2 regions of the Sphingobium sp. WCS2017Hpa-17 genome follow, and region 2 is predicted to be linked to the other one. Evidence: riboswitches for the same ligand, from Rfam matches in the RefSeq annotation. Region 2 holds a riboswitch; the other holds the start of a gene.

Region 1 (5,714 bases), on a different contig from region 2:
TAATCCAATTAGACATCACAAATCACGTCAGCAGTCGGGTAGTTCCCCCCCCGGGGACTGCCTTTTGTGCCTCCGTCTCGTCAGACGCATGAACTGACGGTCGTCGGTTCAAATCCTGCTTTCGTAATAAACAAAAAGCCCGCCAATCTGGCGGGCTTTTTGTTTATATGCGCTCTCCAGAGGGGGCACCGCCCGGCGCCAGGCTCAGTCTCCCTCCAGACGCTGGCTGAAATAGACCATCTGCATCGCCTGCAACCGCGCGCCCTGTTCGATATCCGCGTCGCCCGAATGGCCGCCGGCTGTATCTTCATAGAAATGATAGGGCAGCCCATAGTCCTTCAGCCGCGCCGCGAACTTGCGCGCATGCTGCGGTCCTACACGGTCGTCCTTGGTTGTGGTCCAGATATAAGGCGTGGGATATGTCCCTCCCTTGCGGATATTCGCATAGGGCGAAATTGTCTGGAGAAAGGCTTTCTCCTCTGGCACGGAAGCGCTCCCATATTCATCCACCCAGGATGCACCCGCCGCAATCTGCTCATAGCGGATCATGTCGAGCAGCGGCACCTGAATGACGACCCCGTTCCACAGGTCGGGATGCTGATTGAACTCCACGCCCATCAACAGACCACCGTTCGACCCGCCATAAATGCCGAAGCGACGGGGCGAGGACAGTTTGCGCGCGAAGATATCCTGCGCCACGGCCGCGAAATCATCATAGATGATCTGGCGCTTCGTCTTCAGGCCCGCCTCATGCCAGGCCGGGCCGAACTCGCCGCCGCCGCGGATATTAGCCAGCACGAAGCTGTTGCCCCGCTCCAGCCACAGCTTGCCGGTAATCGCGGCATAGCTGGGCGTCATCGGCACCTCGAAACCGCCATAGGCGGTCATGATCGTCGGAGTGCTGCCATCGGGTTTCATGTCCTTGCGATGGACGATGAAATAGGGGATTTTCGTGCCGTCGGTCGATGTCGCTTCATGTTGATCGACCACCAGTCCGGACGCATCGAAGCGCGCGGGCATCGCCTTCACCTGGCGTGGGGCAGGATTGGCGGCGTCGATCGCCCACAGCGTCGTCGGCGCCAGGAAGCCCGCGACCGCCAGATAGGCGGCATCACTCTTGTCGGTGGCGCTGGCAATGGAGATGGTCGCGTTGTCGGGCAGGGTGACCGGGGTGGCTGTCCACTTGTCCTTTTCCGGCGTCAGGACCAGCACCCGCCCGCGCACATTGTCGTTGATCGCCAGGATCACCCGACTCTTCGTCGCCGTCACGCCGTCAATGGATTGGCGCGCATTGGGCGCGAACAGGATCTGAGGGGCCAGTGTGGCACCTGATTCCAAGGCCTTTAACGGCACCGCCGCCAGCGATCCCGCCGGCACGGTGACGCCGCCGCTTTTCCATGTTTCGCTGGTCTGGATCAGCACCTGTCCCTGCACCATGCCCAGCAACTGGCTTTTGGCGGGCAGAGGGAGCTTCTTCACCCCTTCGCCCGTGACGAGATAGGTTTCGTTGCCGAAGAAGGTGACGCCACGATAAAGGAAGGCGGCGCGATTGCCCGATCCGTCGGACAGCAGCATGGGGAAGGTGCCGACCTGATCGCTGGCCGCGCCCCGATAGATTTCCCGTGCCGCCGACAAGGGCTGCCTGCGTTGTACCAGCTTCACCACGAAGGGATAGCCCGACTTGGTCATGCTGCCTTCGCCCCAGTCGCGGGCCAGCAGCAGAGAGTCCTTGTCCAGCCACGCTTCATTCTGCTTGGAGGTGGGAATATCGAAACCGCCCTGCACGAACGCGCCCGACACCAGGTCGAATTCGCGCAGCGTCACCGCATCCTCGCCGCCGTCCGACAGGTTGATCAGCGCCAGCCGCTCCTCGGGATCGAGGATGGTCGCACCCTTCCACACCCATTTCTTGCTGTCCGCCTTCGACAGGGCGTCCAGATCCAGCACCGTCGTCCAGTGCGGCGCATCGGTCGCATAGTCGGCTTCGGTCGTGTAGCGCCAGATACCCTGCGGATGATCGGCATCGCGCCAGAAATTATAGACGCGGCCGTGGATCAGCATCGGCATGGCGATCCGGTCCTTGGCCGATGCGATGGCGAGCGCGTCCCGGTAATAGCCGGCATAGCGCGGATCATTCTGAAAGGCGGCGAGGGTCGCCTTGTTTTCCGCTTCGACCCACTGCATCGCGCGCGGGCCGGTCCAGTCCTCCAGCCAGATGAAGGGATCATCCGCCGGGGCGGGAGCGGGGGCAGGGGGCGCACCGGCCCCGGTCAGCATCGCGGCAGTCACCAGCAACATCATCCTTTTCATGGGCTATTTCCCCTTTGCGGCATTATCCGCCCCCGCCGATATCGCCGCCGCAACAGCGCGCCCGCGACCAGCAAAGGTAACGCCGCCAGCATCAACAGGCTCCCGATCAGACTGGGCGACCAGCCCCAAAGGCTATGCAGCCCAAAGGCGGCGGGCGCCATGACCAGCAGGAAACCCAGCGTCAGCAGCCACAGCCCCCAGCGGCGCGGCCGTACCGCGACCATGCGCATTTCATGACGCCAGGCCTTGGTCGAAAGATCGGGGGGCGGGGTATCGAACATAAGCTGCTGGACCTTGTGCCGTTTCGCCCCTATCCTGTCCAGCATCCCCGGGGGACCGCACACAGGCGGTTGAGAGGTGGCTGATGTGGCCACGACCCGTTGAACCTGATCCGGCTGACACCGGCGTAGGGAGGGAACGGCTTGTGTAATCTGCAAACCGCGTCCGCCCTGCGTCTTTGAAAAGAGACGAAAGAGAGGCGGCCCATGGATACGATTTCCGTTCTGACGCTGCGCCTGGCCGAGATTTTCGGCCTCTACATGATCGTCGTCGGCCTTGGCGGGCTGGCCAGCCCGTCGCGCTGGCGGGCGGTGATGGACGATCTCAACCGGTCGCCAGGACTGGTCGTGGCGCTGGGCTTCGCGGTCTTTGCGGTCGGCGGCACTTTGGTCCTGATCCACAGCATCTGGACCGACCCGCTTGCCATTATGGTCAGCCTGATCGGCTATGTCGCGCTGATCGAGGGCGCGACCCTGCTTGCGGTGCCCAGCCCGCTCATCCGCATCGGCCACTGGTCGACCGGCTTCATCCGCGTCTGGGCCAGCATCGTGCTCATCCTCGGCATCCTCCTTTTCCTCGCCGGCCTCACCGGCCGCGCCACCATCATCGTCTGAAAGGCAAATCCATGGCAGATGTCCCCGCCCGCACCGAGATGCCCGAAGCCGAAGGCTTCTTCGGCCGGCAGGCCGCAATGAACGTCACTACTGGTCCGATCCGTGGCTCGAAGAAGATTCATGTCGGCCCGCGCAAGGTCGCCATGCGCGAAATTCATCTGGAGCCGGGCAGCGGCGAGCCGCCGGTGCGCGTCTATGACACTTCGGGGCCGTACACGGATCCCGACGCGCGCATCGACATCATGGCGGGCCTCCAGCAGCTGCGTCGCGACTGGATAAGCGAGCGCGGCGATGTCGAGGACTATGACGCGCGCGCGATCAAGCCGGAGGATAATGGGCTCAAGGGGCCGGACCGGAGTGGCGGCGTCCAGCCTTTCCCGAACGTGGTGAAGCGCCCGCTGCGCGCCAAGCCTGGCGCCAATGTTAGCCAGATGCACTATGCCCGCCGCGGCATCATCACCCCGGAAATGGAATATGTCGCGGAGCGCGAGAATCTGGGCCGTGCCCGCCTGAAGGATTATGTCCGCGACGGCGAAAGCTGGGGCGCATCGATCCCCGATTATGTGACCCCCGAATTCGTCCGCGATGAAGTCGCCCGTGGCCGCGCCATCATCCCGTCGAACATCAACCATCCGGAATCGGAGCCGATGGCGATCGGCCGCAATTTCCTGGTGAAGATCAACGCCAATATCGGCAACAGCGCCGTCGCCTCCGACGTCGCAGCAGAAGTCGACAAGCTGGTCTGGTCGATCCGCTGGGGCGCGGACACGGTGATGGACCTGTCCACCGGCCGCAACATCCATGACACCCGCGAGTGGATCCTGCGCAATTCGCCGGTCCCGATCGGCACCGTTCCCATCTATCAGGCGCTCGAAAAGGTCGGCGGCATCGCCGAAGACCTGACATGGGACGTGTTCCGCGACACGCTGATCGAACAGGCCGAACAGGGTGTCGACTATTTCACCATCCATGCCGGCGTGCGCCTTGCCTATATCCCGATGGCGGCCAAGCGCGTCACCGGCATCGTCTCGCGTGGCGGTTCGATCATGGCGAAATGGTGCCTCGCCCATCATCGCGAAAGCTTCCTCTACGAGCATTTCGACGAGATCACCGAGATCATGAAGGCCTATGACATCGCCTATTCGCTGGGCGACGGCCTGCGTCCCGGCTCCATCGCCGACGCCAATGACGAGGCGCAGTTCAGCGAACTCTACACGCTGGGCGAACTGACCCACCGCGCCTGGAAACAGGATGTGCAGGTGATGATCGAAGGGCCGGGCCATGTGCCCATGCACAAGATCAAGGAGAATATGGAAAAGCAGCTGCAAGTCTGCGGCGAAGCGCCCTTCTACACGCTGGGGCCGCTCACCACCGACATCGCGCCGGGTTACGACCATATCACCAGCGGCATCGGCGCGGCGCAGATCGGCTGGTACGGCACGGCGATGCTCTGCTACGTCACGCCCAAGGAGCATCTTGGCCTGCCCGATCGCGACGATGTGAAGGTCGGCGTCGTCACCTACAAGCTCGCTGCCCACGCCGCCGACCTTGCCAAGGGACACCCGGCCGCGCAGGTCCGTGACGATGCGCTGAGCCGCGCCCGTTTCGAATTCCGCTGGCGCGACCAGTTCAACCTCTCGCTCGATCCCGACACGGCCGAACAATATCACGACCAGACCCTGCCGGCCGAAGGCGCCAAGAGCGCCCATTTCTGTTCCATGTGCGGCCCCAAATTCTGCTCGATGAAAATCACGCAGGAAGTGCGCGACTTTGCCGCAAAGAAGAACCAGCCCGCCGACGGCTTCCTCGAAGCGGGCCTGACCGGCGCGGAAGTGGCGGAGGCCAGCAAGGCTGCGGCCTTGAAAGGCATGGAAGAGATGAGCAGGCTGTTCAAGGCTACCGGCAGCGAACTCTATATGGGCGCTGGCGGCAGGGAGCATGATTGAGAAGTCAGTGTTTAGCTAGGCTTCGGTCGCGTCAAGCCATCGAGATACTCTTTCGTATAGTCCTCGAAAAATGACGCGGCCCATTCATCCTTATCGGGTCGAAATTCGAGCGAGAATGATCGATACGAGTTCTTATCGTCACAACCGACATAAAACTTTGCTGAAAAGCGGACGCATCCACGTGTGTCAGCGCCGATCATTCCTAGCTCCTCTTGGTCTAAGGATGATTGCAAGCAAAGGCCGATTTCGGCTTTGTCTCCGCTTATTTTTCCAAGTCTGACTGAAACACATTCTCCCGGAGGAAGCAGATCTACAGGCCGTTTTAGTTCAAGAAGTTCAATGGAAGTTAATCGTAACTGATGATCAGAATTCGTTGCGCCATGGATATCCGATACAAAAATCCTCACGTTTTTTGCAGGATTTTTCCCATAGTTTTCGAGGAGAAATCCTAACTCTATTTCCCAAGGAGTTTCAGGTGGATCACCTGTATATGAGGACAATATTCCTCGATTCCAATTTTTCACTCTAAATCGAGGTCGCCTCACGTAGTTTACGAAGTTGAAAG
Region 2 (12,671 bases):
GGGGGTCAGTTCGTCATTGCAGAGCTGCGGCTGCGACAGCGGCATGGCATAGGCGAGGTTGAAGCCGTTGATGTCGGCGAGCCCATAGCTGTCCGATGCCAGCCATTCCCGCTGCCCCAGCGCCTGTTCCAGATAGCCGATGCCGAGGCCTACACGGCGCTGCGATTCGGTCATTTCCTCCGGGGAGAAAGCGCCGTTGATCGCTTTGCGCCAGGCGGTGCGCCGTTCGGGCATGGGGATGCGGTCGATCGCGGCCTCCAGTTCGGCCGGGTCTTTCTGCCGCACCGACGGGCCGACGAAGACGCTCCAGCCGATCATCGAGAAGCTGGGGGCGAGCCACTGGTCGAGGAATTTCATCCACCAGCGGGTACGCCACTGGTCGACCGGGTCGGCGGGCATCAGGCGCGGGCCGTCGAACGCCTCATCGACATATTCCATGATGGCGGTGGATTCGGTCAGTACCAGCTTGCCATGGGTCATGGCGGGAATGGTGCCGAGCGGATTGACCGCCAGATAGTCTGGCCGATGCTGGTCGAAATTCAGCAGGTCGAGATAATGGCTGTCGAACGCGACGCCCTTTTCAAACAGCGCCAGCATGGGCTTTCCCGAATTGGCGTTGGGTTCCCAATGATAAAGTGTGACGTCGGTCATGCCGTATGCGTCTCCAAAAAGAAGCCGGCCGGGCGTGCGCAGCCCGACCGACCGAGGGGGAGGGCTAGAATTTCTTCTTCACCGTCACGGCCCACTCGCGCGGATTGCCGGGGCGTGCCTTGCGCACGCCGGCGCCCGCGCCGCGCAGGTCGAAGACGGAGAGATAATAATATTTGTCGAAAAGGTTGGTGACTTCGAACGAGACGTCGAGATCCTCGTCTGCGTTCTGCCAGGTCAGCCGCGCGTTGGCGAGCGTATAGGCGGGCACGAAGTTGAGGATGCGGGTGCCGTTGATGACCGCCGCGCCGCCGAACTTCTTGTCTTCATAGGTGACGTCGAAGCGCGGGGTCAGGCTGCCGGCCTTGTCGAGGTCGATCTTATACTGGGCGCCGAGGCTGAACTTCCAGGGCGGCGAGACTGGCGGATCGTCGGCCGATACGCCGCCCGGATTGGTCGGATAGGCAGCGGCTGGATCGAGGCTGCTCGCCTTATATTTGAAGTCCAGATAGCTGATCGATGCGTCGATCGCGAGGCCGTCGATCGGGTAGGCGGACAGTTCCGCCTCGAACCCCTTGACCCGCGCGTCGCCGGCATTGAGGCGGGCGGCGCAGGGCGCGGTGGGGCAGGTCAGCACCGGGATCTGGATATCGGTATAGTCGTTGATGAAGGCCGCAGCGTTCAGGCGAACGCGGCGATTGAAGAAGTCGCTCTTGAAGCCGACTTCATAGGCAGTCAGCTTTTCCGGGCGGAAGGCGATGACCTGCTGCGTCGTGAAGGGGCGCGGATTGGAGCCGCCGCCCTTGAAGCCGGTCGACACCGATCCATAGACCATCAGGCTGTCGGTCAGGCGATAATCGGCCGCGACGCGATAGTCCCAGCGCTTGGCGCTGTAATGGGCGGTCAGGCCCGACAGCGCCGTGACAATTTCGGACGTGTTGCCATTGCCATTATAATCGAGCGTGTCCGCACCCGAATAGCCGATGCCATAGGCTGCGCCCACAGGATCGAGGAAGCGATTGACCGTGCCGTCGAAGTTCAGGCGGTAATAGGTCTGGTCCTTGGTTTCCGTCGTGTAGCGCAGGCCGCCGCTCAGCGTCAGGCGATCGACGGGTTTCCAGGACAGATGGGCGAAGGCGGCCTTCGCTTCCGCCTTGGTCGGGTCAGGCTGACGAAATTGCAGCGGATAGACCGGGACATAGCGAATGTCCTGAAGCGAGTCGTAAGTGGAACTCTGCTTGAAATAATAGCCGCCGACCGTGGCGTTGAGATTTTCGCCCAGCTCCGCGTTCAATCGGACTTCCTGGCTGAAGCTCCAGTTTTCGAGATAGTTGCGGCCGAAACCGATATTGGCGGGCGAGATATCGTCGTCGGAATCGAACTGGGTGTTGAAGGTACGATAGCCGGTGATCGAGGTAAGCTTGAACGCGTCGGACAGGGCATAGTTGATCTGTCCCGACACGCCCCAGCCCTTGTAGAGGCTGCGGTCGGTGCCCTGCGTCGCGGCGAGCGGCGTGCCGGCGGCGCCATAGGGATCGACCGGGATGGGCGGAGTCCAAGTGCCCGCCGGCTGGCCAGTGCCGATATAGTTGCAATAGCGGCCGCAGATGAAGCGATCGTCATAAACGACGCCGGGTGCCGGATTGGTGTTGGGGGAATTGACCGGGTTGGTCGCGATCAGCACTTCGCCCGCGATCGTATGTTCGTCCCGCGTGTAATCGCCGATGACCGTGACATCCAGCTTGTCGCTGGGTTCCCAGAAGGCGATGGCGCGGATCGCCTGATAGCCCACGCCACCCAGCTTGCTGATGGTGCAGTCGCCGGCCGGCTGGGTGAATGGAATACCGCTGCCCGGATTGGCGCAGCCATAGTCGATGCGGTCGACGAAGCCGTCCTGCTGCTTGGCGACGCCGGAAATGCGGACGGCCAGCGTGTCGGTGATGCCGAAATCGGCGGCGGCGCGGATGCCGATGCGGTTGCGAATACCGTAATTGACCTCGACAAAGCCCCCGCCATCGCCCGAGGGACGCTTGGAATAAAGCTTGATCGCGCCGCCTTCGGCATTGCGGCCAGCCAGTGTGCCCTGCGGGCCGCGCAGGATTTCGACGCGGTCGAGGTCGAGCAGTTCGAACACCGCGCCGGTCAGCTGCGGATAATAGACATCGTCGATATAGATGCCGACGCCCGGTTCATAGGCGGGGTTGAAGTCGTTCTGGCCCACGCCACGGATTGAGGCTGTGATGGACGGGCCGAAGGACGCGCCCTGCGGCTTCAACGACACGTTGGGCGCGGCGTCGGCCATCTGGGCGAGGTTGGTCTGGCTCTTGGCCTCTAGTTCGGCGGCGCCGACGGCGGTGATGGAGATCGGCGTGTCCTGCAAGCGCTGGGCGCGGAACTGGGCGGTGACGACGATATCGGCGACGGACGATTGCGAGGCGGCTTCCTGCTCGGCCGCCTGCGGCGCTGCAGCGGGCGGCTGGGCCTGCGATTGCGCCGAAGCTGGCGTGGTGATTGCGAGGATGGAGGCTGACGCCAACAGGGCGCGCGACATCATTGCACGAAGATCGTGTTGCATGGGTAATCCCCTCTCCTAATCCGGCTTTGTAAGATCCGCCCTGACCGGACGTGACCCGCCTTGTGACATGCTGTGTGTCGATTGTTAGTAAGACATACAATCTTGCCCGTTGCAAGAGCCTGATCGCCCCGGCAACGAACATTGTTGCAATATTTGCCACTATTGCGAGAGGGCAAATAATGCTGTTGTCTCTATTGGTAGTAGTACCAGTAACAGGATGATCGCGGCGGGGAGGGGAAGGCCACGAAAGTCCTGGATTTAGTTCTTCGCCGGGTCAGACGTAGACGCGGCGCAGCAGTTCCACCAGCATGGCGGTTTCGGCCGGGCTGAACCGCGCCTTGAGCCAATTCTCATGCTCCGCGATGCAGGCGCGGGCATCGGCCAGCGAGTCGCGGCCACCCTCAGTCAGGCTCAATGTCTGGCGCCGGCGGTCCTGCGCGGATGCGCCGCGGGTCAGGAAACCCCGGTCTTGCATGCGATTGACGATCGCCATGACGCTGGCCCGGTCCATCTTCAGCCGGCGGCCGATATCGGCCTGAGCGATGCCGGGATGATCCTCGATCAGCCAGAGGACCGCGACCTGCTTCTGGGTGAGGCCGAGGTCGCTGAAGGTTTCGGTAAAATGCTGATAGACCGCCGCGCTCGCCAGTCGGATGTGAAAGCCGACCAGCCCGTCAATGCCGCTGAGGCTGGGATCGGGGAAGAGGTCGAGCGGCTCGATATCTTTCATGGTATTCATAGTAACAGTGTGCGCAGTAAGACCTGGTCCGTCAATCCTGCGACTTGAAAAAATGTGAGTGTCACATACAATATCTTAACCAGAACAGGGAGAGGATCAGCCGTGGCGCATTTTCCGGACACACCGTCCTTCACGGGTTTCAACACGCCGTCGCGGATTGAGGCGGACATTGCCAATCTGGACGTGAAGGGGGCGGTGCCGCCCGAGTTGGACGGGGCTTTCTACCGGGTGCAGCCGGACCCGCAATTTCCGCCACTGCTGGGCGACGACATCGCCTTCAATGGCGACGGCATGATTTCGATGTTCCGGTTCAAGGATGGCCGGGTCGATCTGCGCCAGCGCTGGGCGAAGACGGACAAATGGAAGCTGGAGCATGAGGCGGGCCGGGCGCTGTTCGGGGCCTATCGGAATCCTCTGACCGATGACGAGTCGGTGAAGGGGCAGTTTCGCGGCACCGCCAATACGACGGCCTTCATCCATGGCGGACGACTCTATGCGCTGAAGGAGGATAGCCCGGCGCTGGTGATGGACCCGGCGACGCTGGAAACCGATGGCTATACAAGGTTCGATGGCGCAATGACCGGCCAGACCTTCACCGCCCATCCCAAGATCGATCCCGCGACCGGCGACATGATCGCCTTCGGCTATGCGGCTAAGGGGGTGCTGACGCGGGACATGACCTATTATGTCGTGTCGCCGGAGGGGGAACTGAAGCAGGAGCTTTGGTTCGAACTGCCCTATTATGCGATGATGCACGATTTCGCGATCACGCCCGATTATGCGCTGTTCCATGTCGTGCCGAGCACGTCCAATTGGGAACGACTGAAGCAGGGGCTGCCGCATTTCGGCTTCGATACGACATTGCCCGTCTATCTGGGCGTGTTGCCGCGCCGGGCCGACGCGAGCGCGGCGGACATTCGGTGGTTCAAGCGCGACAATTGCTTCGCCAGCCATGTGATGAACGCGTTTCAGGAGGGGACGAAGATTCATTTCGATACGCCGGAAGCGAAGAACAACATGTTCCCCTTCTTCCCCGACATTCATGGCGTGCCGTTTAATCCGATGGAGGCCGCAAGCTTCCTGACCCGCTGGACGGTCGACATGGCATCCAATGGGGAGGATTTTGCCAGCGTGCGGCGCTTGACCGATATGATGGGCGAATTTCCGCGCATCGACGATCGGCAGACGGGTCTGCCCTATCGCTATGGCTGGCTGCTGGTGATCGACCCGACCAAGCCGGTGGAGTTGAAGGGGGGCAGCCCGTCCGGCATGCTGATGAACATGCTGGGCCTGATCGACCATCGGACCGGCGAGGAGCAACGCTGGTGGTGCGGGCCTGTGTCGTCTTTGCAGGAACCCTGCTTCATCCCGCGCAGCCCGGACGCGCCGGAAGGGGATGGCTGGATCGTGCAGGTCTGCAACCGGCTGGATGAGCATCGCACTGACCTGCTGCTGTTCGATGCGCTGGATATCGCCAAGGGGCCGATCGCGGAGATTCAGGTGCCGATCCGGTTGCGCTTTGGGTTGCACGGCAATTGGGCGAGCGCGGAGCAGATCGGGCTGGCGGGGTAGCTTTCGCCATGACCTGTTTGTCCTGAGTCTGGCGCAGGCCCTGCCTGTCCTTAGAGAAAGTGAAGGAAACGGGCGACACTTCGCTCATCTGGGAAGGGCATAAGGCCGGCCGCAACATGGCGAAATCGGATCTGGCACCGTTTCCAATGCCGATTATGGCGCGGTCGGTTCCTCCTGCCTGTCCGAGCGCCGCGCGATAGAGATAATCGCCGGCGGCAAACTGGAAACGCGCTTTCTGCGGTTCGGCGACCGGGTGCGGACGGAGATGCTGGATAGTCCGTTCGGCGTGATCGACCAGCAAGTGGTACAGGCTAGGGGGCTGCCGGCTGACGACGCGATGCCGCGAAGGGAGAGGCTTTTGCGTCGTGTCGCGCCCGCCTGACCCGATTTATACCTGCGCGCTGTGGACCTAAACCCACGCCGGCCATAGAGAGGGCCACAGTTTTGCGCAGAAAATGGGTGGTCCTTGTTCCGACACGATCAGGCAATTGATCCGATACGGCATATGCATGCCCTGATGGTGGTTCTGCTGCTGGCCCTGAGCCTTGGTCTGGCTGGCCCGGCGGGGGCGCAGGCGGACCCGGCGACTGATCCGGCAACCCGGCTGGCACAGGCGGAAAAGGATGTGCGCTCGGTCGATCAGAGCCTCGACACGCGGATGGATGCCGGCGATCGCAAGCTGCTGCTGGCAAAAATACTGGCGGCCAGGACGACTGCATCGGATGCCGCCGGCGACTTGCAGGACCAACTGGCCCTGCTCGATGCCAAGTTGACGGGGCTGGGCACCGTTGCGGCGGGCAATAGCGAAGCACCCGACATCAAGCGGCAGCGTGCGGCCCTGACGCGGCAGCGGTCCGCAATCGATTCGGCGATCAAGCGCGGCAACCTGATCGGTGTCGAGGCGCAGCAACTGGCCGACGAGATCGAACGGAGCGAGGCGGAGCAGTTCAGCGAGAAAATATCGACTCGTTCGCCATCGCCCTTGTCGCCCGGCTTCTGGTCCGGGCTTGGCGATGCCTTCCCCCGCGACATGCGGCGCGTGACGGCTTTTCTGGAGACAGGCCGGACGCAGGCCGCAGAGGCGCTGCGCGATCATCGGCCATGGCATGCGCTGGCGGGTCTGCTGCTGGCCTTGCTGATCGTCGGGCCGGGGCAGGTCGCAGCGCGGCATATGGGGCAACGGATGCTGACCGAGGGCGTGCCGGGACGGCGGGTCCGGCGTTCCACCTACGCGCTGTGGCGGGTGGCGGTCGGCACTTTCGCGCCGTTGCTGGCGGCCCTGTCGATCGCGCAGGGATTGCGCTGGTCCGGCCTGGTCGCGGATCGGTGGGAGCCATTGCTCGGCGCATTCGTCGGCGGTTGTGCCTTTAGCGGCTTTACCTTTTCCGTGCTCGGCGCCCTGCTGATGCGCAGCCGCCCGTCCTGGCGGATCGCGGCGATCAGCGATAATGGCGCGACGAAGTTGCGCCCCTACAGCCTGTTGCTAGCGCTGCTGGCCTTCCTCGGCGTGTTCTATGCGCAGTTCAATGCGTCGGCCGGCGTGGGCAAGGCGGCGCAGGAAGCCACTCAGGCGGCCTTCGCCCTGCTCCATATCCTGCTGGTCAGCGCAGTTCTGGTCACGGTGGCGCATTTGCGCGCCGCCAAGGAGGATGGCGAAGAGGGTGAGCGTCAGGAAAGCGTCAGCGGTCTCATTAGCCTTGTGGCATGGATCGTGGTCGCGGTGGCTGCGGTTTGCCTGCTGCTCGGCTATTTCACCCTCAGCCTCTTCCTGTTGCAGATGATGAGCTGGGCAACGGTGCTGGGTTCGGCGGTCTATCTGCTGATGGCGGCGATCGATGATCTGGCGACGACGATATTCGACCGGTCCAGCCGCTTTGGCATGGCGCTGGTCCGCAGCCTTGGCCTGCGCGGCAGCGCGGTCGAGCAGTTCGGCGTCCTGCTGTCGGGGCTGTTGCGGCTGGCGGTGCTGCTGCTTGGGTTCTCGATGCTGTTGTCGCCCTTTGGCGCGGGGAATGTCGCCAGTCTGTTCAGCCGCCTTGGTGCGCTGGCGCAGGGGTTCGAGGTCGGCGGCGTCGCCATCTCGCCCGGTGCGATCCTGCGCGGCATAGTGGTGCTGCTGATCGGTCTGGCGCTGGTGCGCGGTTTCATGCGCTGGCTGGAGCGGCGCTATCTGCCGGTCACCGACCTTGATGGCAGCGGTCGCAATTCGGTGAGTCTGGTCGCCCGCTATGTCGGCATTGCGCTGGCGGTGATCTGGGGGCTGGCGTCACTCGGCATCGGGATCGAGCGCATCGCCATCCTGCTGTCGGCGCTGTCGGTCGGCATCGGCTTTGGCCTTCAGGCGATCACGCAGAATTTCGTGTCGGGGCTAATCCTGCTCGCCGAACGACCAATCAAAATCGGCGATCTGGTCCGCGTCGGCCAGGATGAGGGCGATGTGAAGCGGATCAGCGTGCGATCGACCGAGATCCAGTTGCCGGATCATTCGACCCTGATCGTGCCCAATTCCGAACTCATCACCAAGACGGTGCTCAATAAGACGCTGGCGAGTCCGCTAGGCCGGATGCAAATCCAGTTTTCTGTGCCGATCGAAACAGATGCGGACAAGGTGCGGGCGATCGTGCTGGCGACCTATGCCGACGAACCGGCCGTGCTGGCGGAGCCGGCCTATTCGGTATTCATCGATTCTATCGCGGACGGCCGCATCTTCTTCAACAGCTTCGCCCATGTCGCCAGCCCGCGTGCCGCCTATGGTGCTCGCAGCAATGTCCTCACCGTTCTGCTGCGTCGCTTCCGCGAGGAAGGAATCGAGATCGGCACGGTACCCCAGCGCATGGAACTGATTAATATGGTCCGCCCGGATTGAGGCTCAGTCGCTGACCTTCATCAGGATGATCCGGTCGTGCAGCGGGTGGCCGGCGACAGCCCGCATCTGCTGATGCAGCAACGCGCGGCTGGGGAAGGTGCAACTGGCCGCGGATTGCGGATCGCGCGCGACGGATCCGCCCTGCCGGGTGACGAGCGCCCCCGTTTCCCCGTCGCAGGGCAGGATACCGATCCGGGGCGTGTGCCCGGTCATATCGAGCAGCATGTACATCGCCTTGGGCGCGCGGTCGGCATCGGCCGGGTTCAGCTTCTGCAATTGCAGGATGAACAGGTCCGGGCGGCTGCTGTCGAGTGGGACCGTCAGCGCGCGCATCGGATGATCCCCGCCCTCGACGCGCAGGCTGTTGTCCGGCTGGCGGCTGATGCGGATGGTTTCTCCCTCCGTCGCGCCGGCATCCGTCTCTGCCATGCGATAGAGGCCGTCCGGGATCGTCGGAACGGCGTCGGCCGGCGTGAAGAATGGCAGGCCGCTCCAACAGGCTGACAGGGACAGCAAGCTGACGACCAGCCCCAGGCGGCGGAGCACGCTATTCGCCCAATTTGCTCGAACGGCAGCCTGAACTGACACATTCGCGCAGGCGATCGTTCAGCCAGTTGGTGCGCTGGATCGTCTGGTCGCGGGCACAACCGATATTGACGCGCACGCCGCCTTCCTCGTTCAGGCTGCACTGGCGGTCACGCTGGCGAATCCAGGCGCGCTGTCCGTCTCGCAAGGTCAGGCGATCGGCCGTGGACAGATGGGTGCGCAATTTGGCGTAGATGCTGTTCAGCTCGGTATCCGCCTGCATGAAGACTTGGCGCTCGCAATAGACGCTGTCGAATCCGGTGCCGGGCTTGTCGCAACTGGACGCCGGAGTCGCGGCCGAAATGGGCAGGGTGGGGGCGCCGATAGTGGCAAGGCCTATCGACAGGCCGGTGAGAAAGCGCATGGACGGTTCATCCCCTTCATGGAGCCAGACAGGTAGCATATCGCGGATATTGCAGGGAAATCCATCGCTTTGCAGCGATTTCATCGGACGGGCCGAACCATGCCGCATCAATAAGACTTTTCAGGTCGCATTCCACGCTCTAGAGGGGCGCATCCCCGGGGGGCCGCTTATGCGCGGCTGAGAGGTGGTCCGCAGACCACGACCCGCTGAACCTGATCCGGTTGATTACCGGCGTAGGGAGGGCAAGGCGGCGCGTTCGTCAGTCCCTCCGCGTGGAGTGGACGTGAAACGATGACGATTGATACGGCTTTTATTGGACGGGTTGCGCTGGCGACCGCGCTGCTATTTGCGGCACCCGCCGCGCTGGCGGCAGAGGGTGATGAACAGGATCGCGCGACCATAGAGGTCACCGGCTATCCCGATCCGCAGGGCCTGCTGCCCGACCAGAGCGCGCCCAAGGCGGTCAGTTCGATCGCCGAAGCCTTCATCAGCAAGCAGGCGCCGACACTCAATGCCTTCCAACTGGTCAACCTGCTGCCGGGCGCGAATGTGTCGTCTAGCGACCCCTATGGCCTGTCCACTACCTCCAGCCTGACGCTGCGCGGTCTGGGGCAGGACCAGATCGGCGTGTTGCTGGAAGGTGCGCCGCAGAATGATATCGGCTATTATTATGCCTATCCCTCGCAATTCGCCGACGCCGAAAATGTGCGGCAGATCGCGCTGGCGCAGGGCGCGGCCGACATCGACGCGCCGGTCGTGGCGGCGGCGGGCGGCACATTGTCACTGACGCTGAACGATCCCAAGGCGGCCATGGGCGGGCTGGTCAATCTGTCGGTCGGTTCTTACGACCAGCGGCGTGCCTTCCTGCGGTTCGATACCGGAGAGATCGGCAACAGCGGCCTCAAGGCGTTCATTTCCTATTCCAACAACCGCGCGGATAACTGGCGCGGGGCGGGCTATGACAAGCGCCAGCATATCGACGCGAAGCTGTTGCACGAATGGGGCGAGGGCAATCGCGCCAGCCTGGCCGTCTCCTATAATGACGCCATCACCTCCACCTATCCCAGCCCCACCATGGCGGACTGGCAGGCGAGCGGCCGCGGCTTCAACTTCACGGAGCGCTACACGGACGGCGATACCAGCTATTGGCGCCTCTATCGCGCGCCGTTCCGCAACCTTTATTTCGCCGCGCCAGTACATATCCGGCTGAGCGACAGCCTGACCTTCGACAGCAGCGCCTATCTCCAGATGGGACATGGCAATTCGCCCTATGGCACCCAACTGGCGACCACCGGCAATTTCCTTGGCACCGAGGAACTGACGCAGCCGATCGCGCTGCCAGGTGCGGTGGATGGCATCGCGACCGTGCTCGGCAACTGGACCGGCAAGCAAAGGCGCGTCGGCGATGTCAGCAAGTTCACCTTGCAGGCGGGCATGCACAGCATCACCGTTGGCCTGTGGTTCGACTATGGCACCGACCGCGTGACGCAAAGCTATACCTCGATCGACACGAACGGGCGGCCGGTCGATGCCTGGGGCTATCAGGACAAGGCGATCCGCACCGCCGATGGGCGGCTGCTCGCTTATGAGAACCAGCGCACCGTCACCGTGACCAAGGGCTTCTTTCTGGCGGATAGCATCGCGATCACGCCACGTCTGACCATGGATGTCGGGTTCAAGGGCGTCAGCCTGCTGCGCAACGGCCGCAACTATCTGCCGGGGCCGCAGTCGAAGGTGCATGTCGACAGCTTCGCCGCCCTGCCGCGCGCGGCGGTCCATTATCAACTGGACGATCGGCAGCAATTGTTCGCCAATATCACCACCAATTTCCGTACGCCCAACGAGTTTGCGCTCTACAACAGCTATTATGGCGGCGAACTGGTCAGTCAGGGCACGGAAGCGCTCAAGAATGAATATAGCGTCGCGCAGGAGCTGGGCTATCGCTATATCGGGCCCAGCCTGTCCTTCTCGCTGACCGCCTTCCACTATCATTTCCGCAATCGTCAGGTCGCGACGGTGGTCAATAGCGGCGGCGCGCTGGTCAATTCGACCATCAATGGCGGCAGCCAGACCAGCTATGGCCTGGATGGTGAAATCGACTATCGCCCGTTCAAGGGATTCAGCCTCTATGCATCGGGCGAATATCTGCACACGCGGCTGGACGATGATCTGCTGGTGGGCGGCGACCTGTTGCCGACGAAGGGCAAGCGGGCTGTATCGGCCCCGCGCTTCCAGTTCGGCCTTGGCAGCACCTATGATGATGGTCGCCTGTTCGGCAGCAGCGCGCTTAAATATGTCGGGCGCCAATATGCGACTTTCATGAATGACGAGAGCATCAAGGGCTATGCCACGCTGGACCTGGCGATCGGCGTGCATCTGGCCGGGCTGATCGACGCGAACGCCATGGATCTGCGCCTCAATGCGATCAACGTCACCAACCCGCGCGTCCTGTCGGGTGTATACGCGATCAGCAGCAATGCGCGCGATACGATCGGTCGCAACGGCACGCTGATCGCGGGATCGGCGCCCAGTTATTATATCGGCAGCGGACGCGCCTTCGTGGCGACACTGTCGCGGGCCTTCTGATCCATGAGTGGCGGGCATCTCGTGCATGGCATGGGGACGGCGCTGGAGGCGCCGACATGGCCCGCCATCACATGGGCGGAGGCGCAGACTGTGCTGGCTCGGTTTCCGGCGGCGGGCCGGTTGATCGACCTCAACTGGCATTCGCCGCGTCCTTTCTCGGCGGCGGCGCTGGTCGAGACGGATCGGGGCATCCATTTCCTGAAGCGCCATCATCAGAGACTGCGGACCCCTGACGCGCTGTCAGAGGAACAGGAGTTCATGGCGCATCTGCGCGCGGGCGGGCTGTCGGCGCCGCAGGTCGTGGCGGCGGACGACGGAGCGGGCGCGATCGCGCTGGGCGCATGGACCTATGAACTGCATCGCGCCGCGCCGGGCATCGACCTGTATCGCGACCGTCAGTCCTGGACGCCGTTCTTGACGCCGGGTCATGCGCGGGAAGCGGGGATGGCGCTGGCGCGGCTGCATCGGGCGGCGCAGGGTTACGCGGCGCTCGCGCGGGGCGATCATGCCTTGATCGCCAGTTTCACCATCCTGCCCGCGCGCGATCCGCTGGCGGCGGCAGAGGCTTATATCGCTGCCCGCCCGGCCCTGGCCGGCTGGCTGGCGGACAAGAACTGGCGGCAGGAACTGGTGCGCCTGTTCGTGGCGCTGGGCAAAGAGGTGCCGGACCAGCCGCCGCTCTGGACCCATAATGACTGGCATCCGTCCAACCTGCTCTGGACGGCGGAAGGACAGG

Evidence for each region. A riboswitch is a leader RNA that binds a small molecule or an ion and turns the genes downstream of it on or off. The one in region 2 is predicted to bind thiamine pyrophosphate.
Region 1: another riboswitch for thiamine pyrophosphate. It lies ahead of RQH62_RS20945 (DUF2065 domain-containing protein); the one in region 2 lies ahead of RQH62_RS21750 (TonB-dependent receptor domain-containing protein).

What each region holds. Positions count from the first base shown of each region.
Region 1 is NZ_JAVTIV010000022.1:259-5,972, forward strand. Features, by position in the region: gene RQH62_RS20935 (prolyl oligopeptidase family serine peptidase) at 205-2,310, opposite strand; gene RQH62_RS20940 (hypothetical protein) at 2,307-2,591, opposite strand; TPP riboswitch at 2,630-2,740, shown strand; gene RQH62_RS20945 (DUF2065 domain-containing protein) at 2,796-3,203, shown strand; gene thiC (phosphomethylpyrimidine synthase ThiC) at 3,215-5,149, shown strand.
Region 2 is NZ_JAVTIV010000025.1:16,855-29,525, forward strand. Features, by position in the region: gene RQH62_RS21715 (glutathione S-transferase family protein) at 1-651, opposite strand, end outside; gene RQH62_RS21720 (TonB-dependent receptor domain-containing protein) at 716-3,223, opposite strand; gene RQH62_RS21725 (MarR family transcriptional regulator) at 3,498-3,962, opposite strand; gene RQH62_RS21730 (carotenoid oxygenase family protein) at 4,065-5,534, shown strand; gene RQH62_RS21735 (DUF3772 domain-containing protein) at 6,040-8,400, shown strand; gene RQH62_RS21740 (hypothetical protein) at 8,404-8,946, opposite strand; gene RQH62_RS21745 (lysozyme inhibitor LprI family protein) at 8,948-9,349, opposite strand; TPP riboswitch at 9,496-9,606, shown strand; gene RQH62_RS21750 (TonB-dependent receptor domain-containing protein) at 9,641-11,935, shown strand; gene RQH62_RS21755 (phosphotransferase) at 11,939-12,671, shown strand, end outside.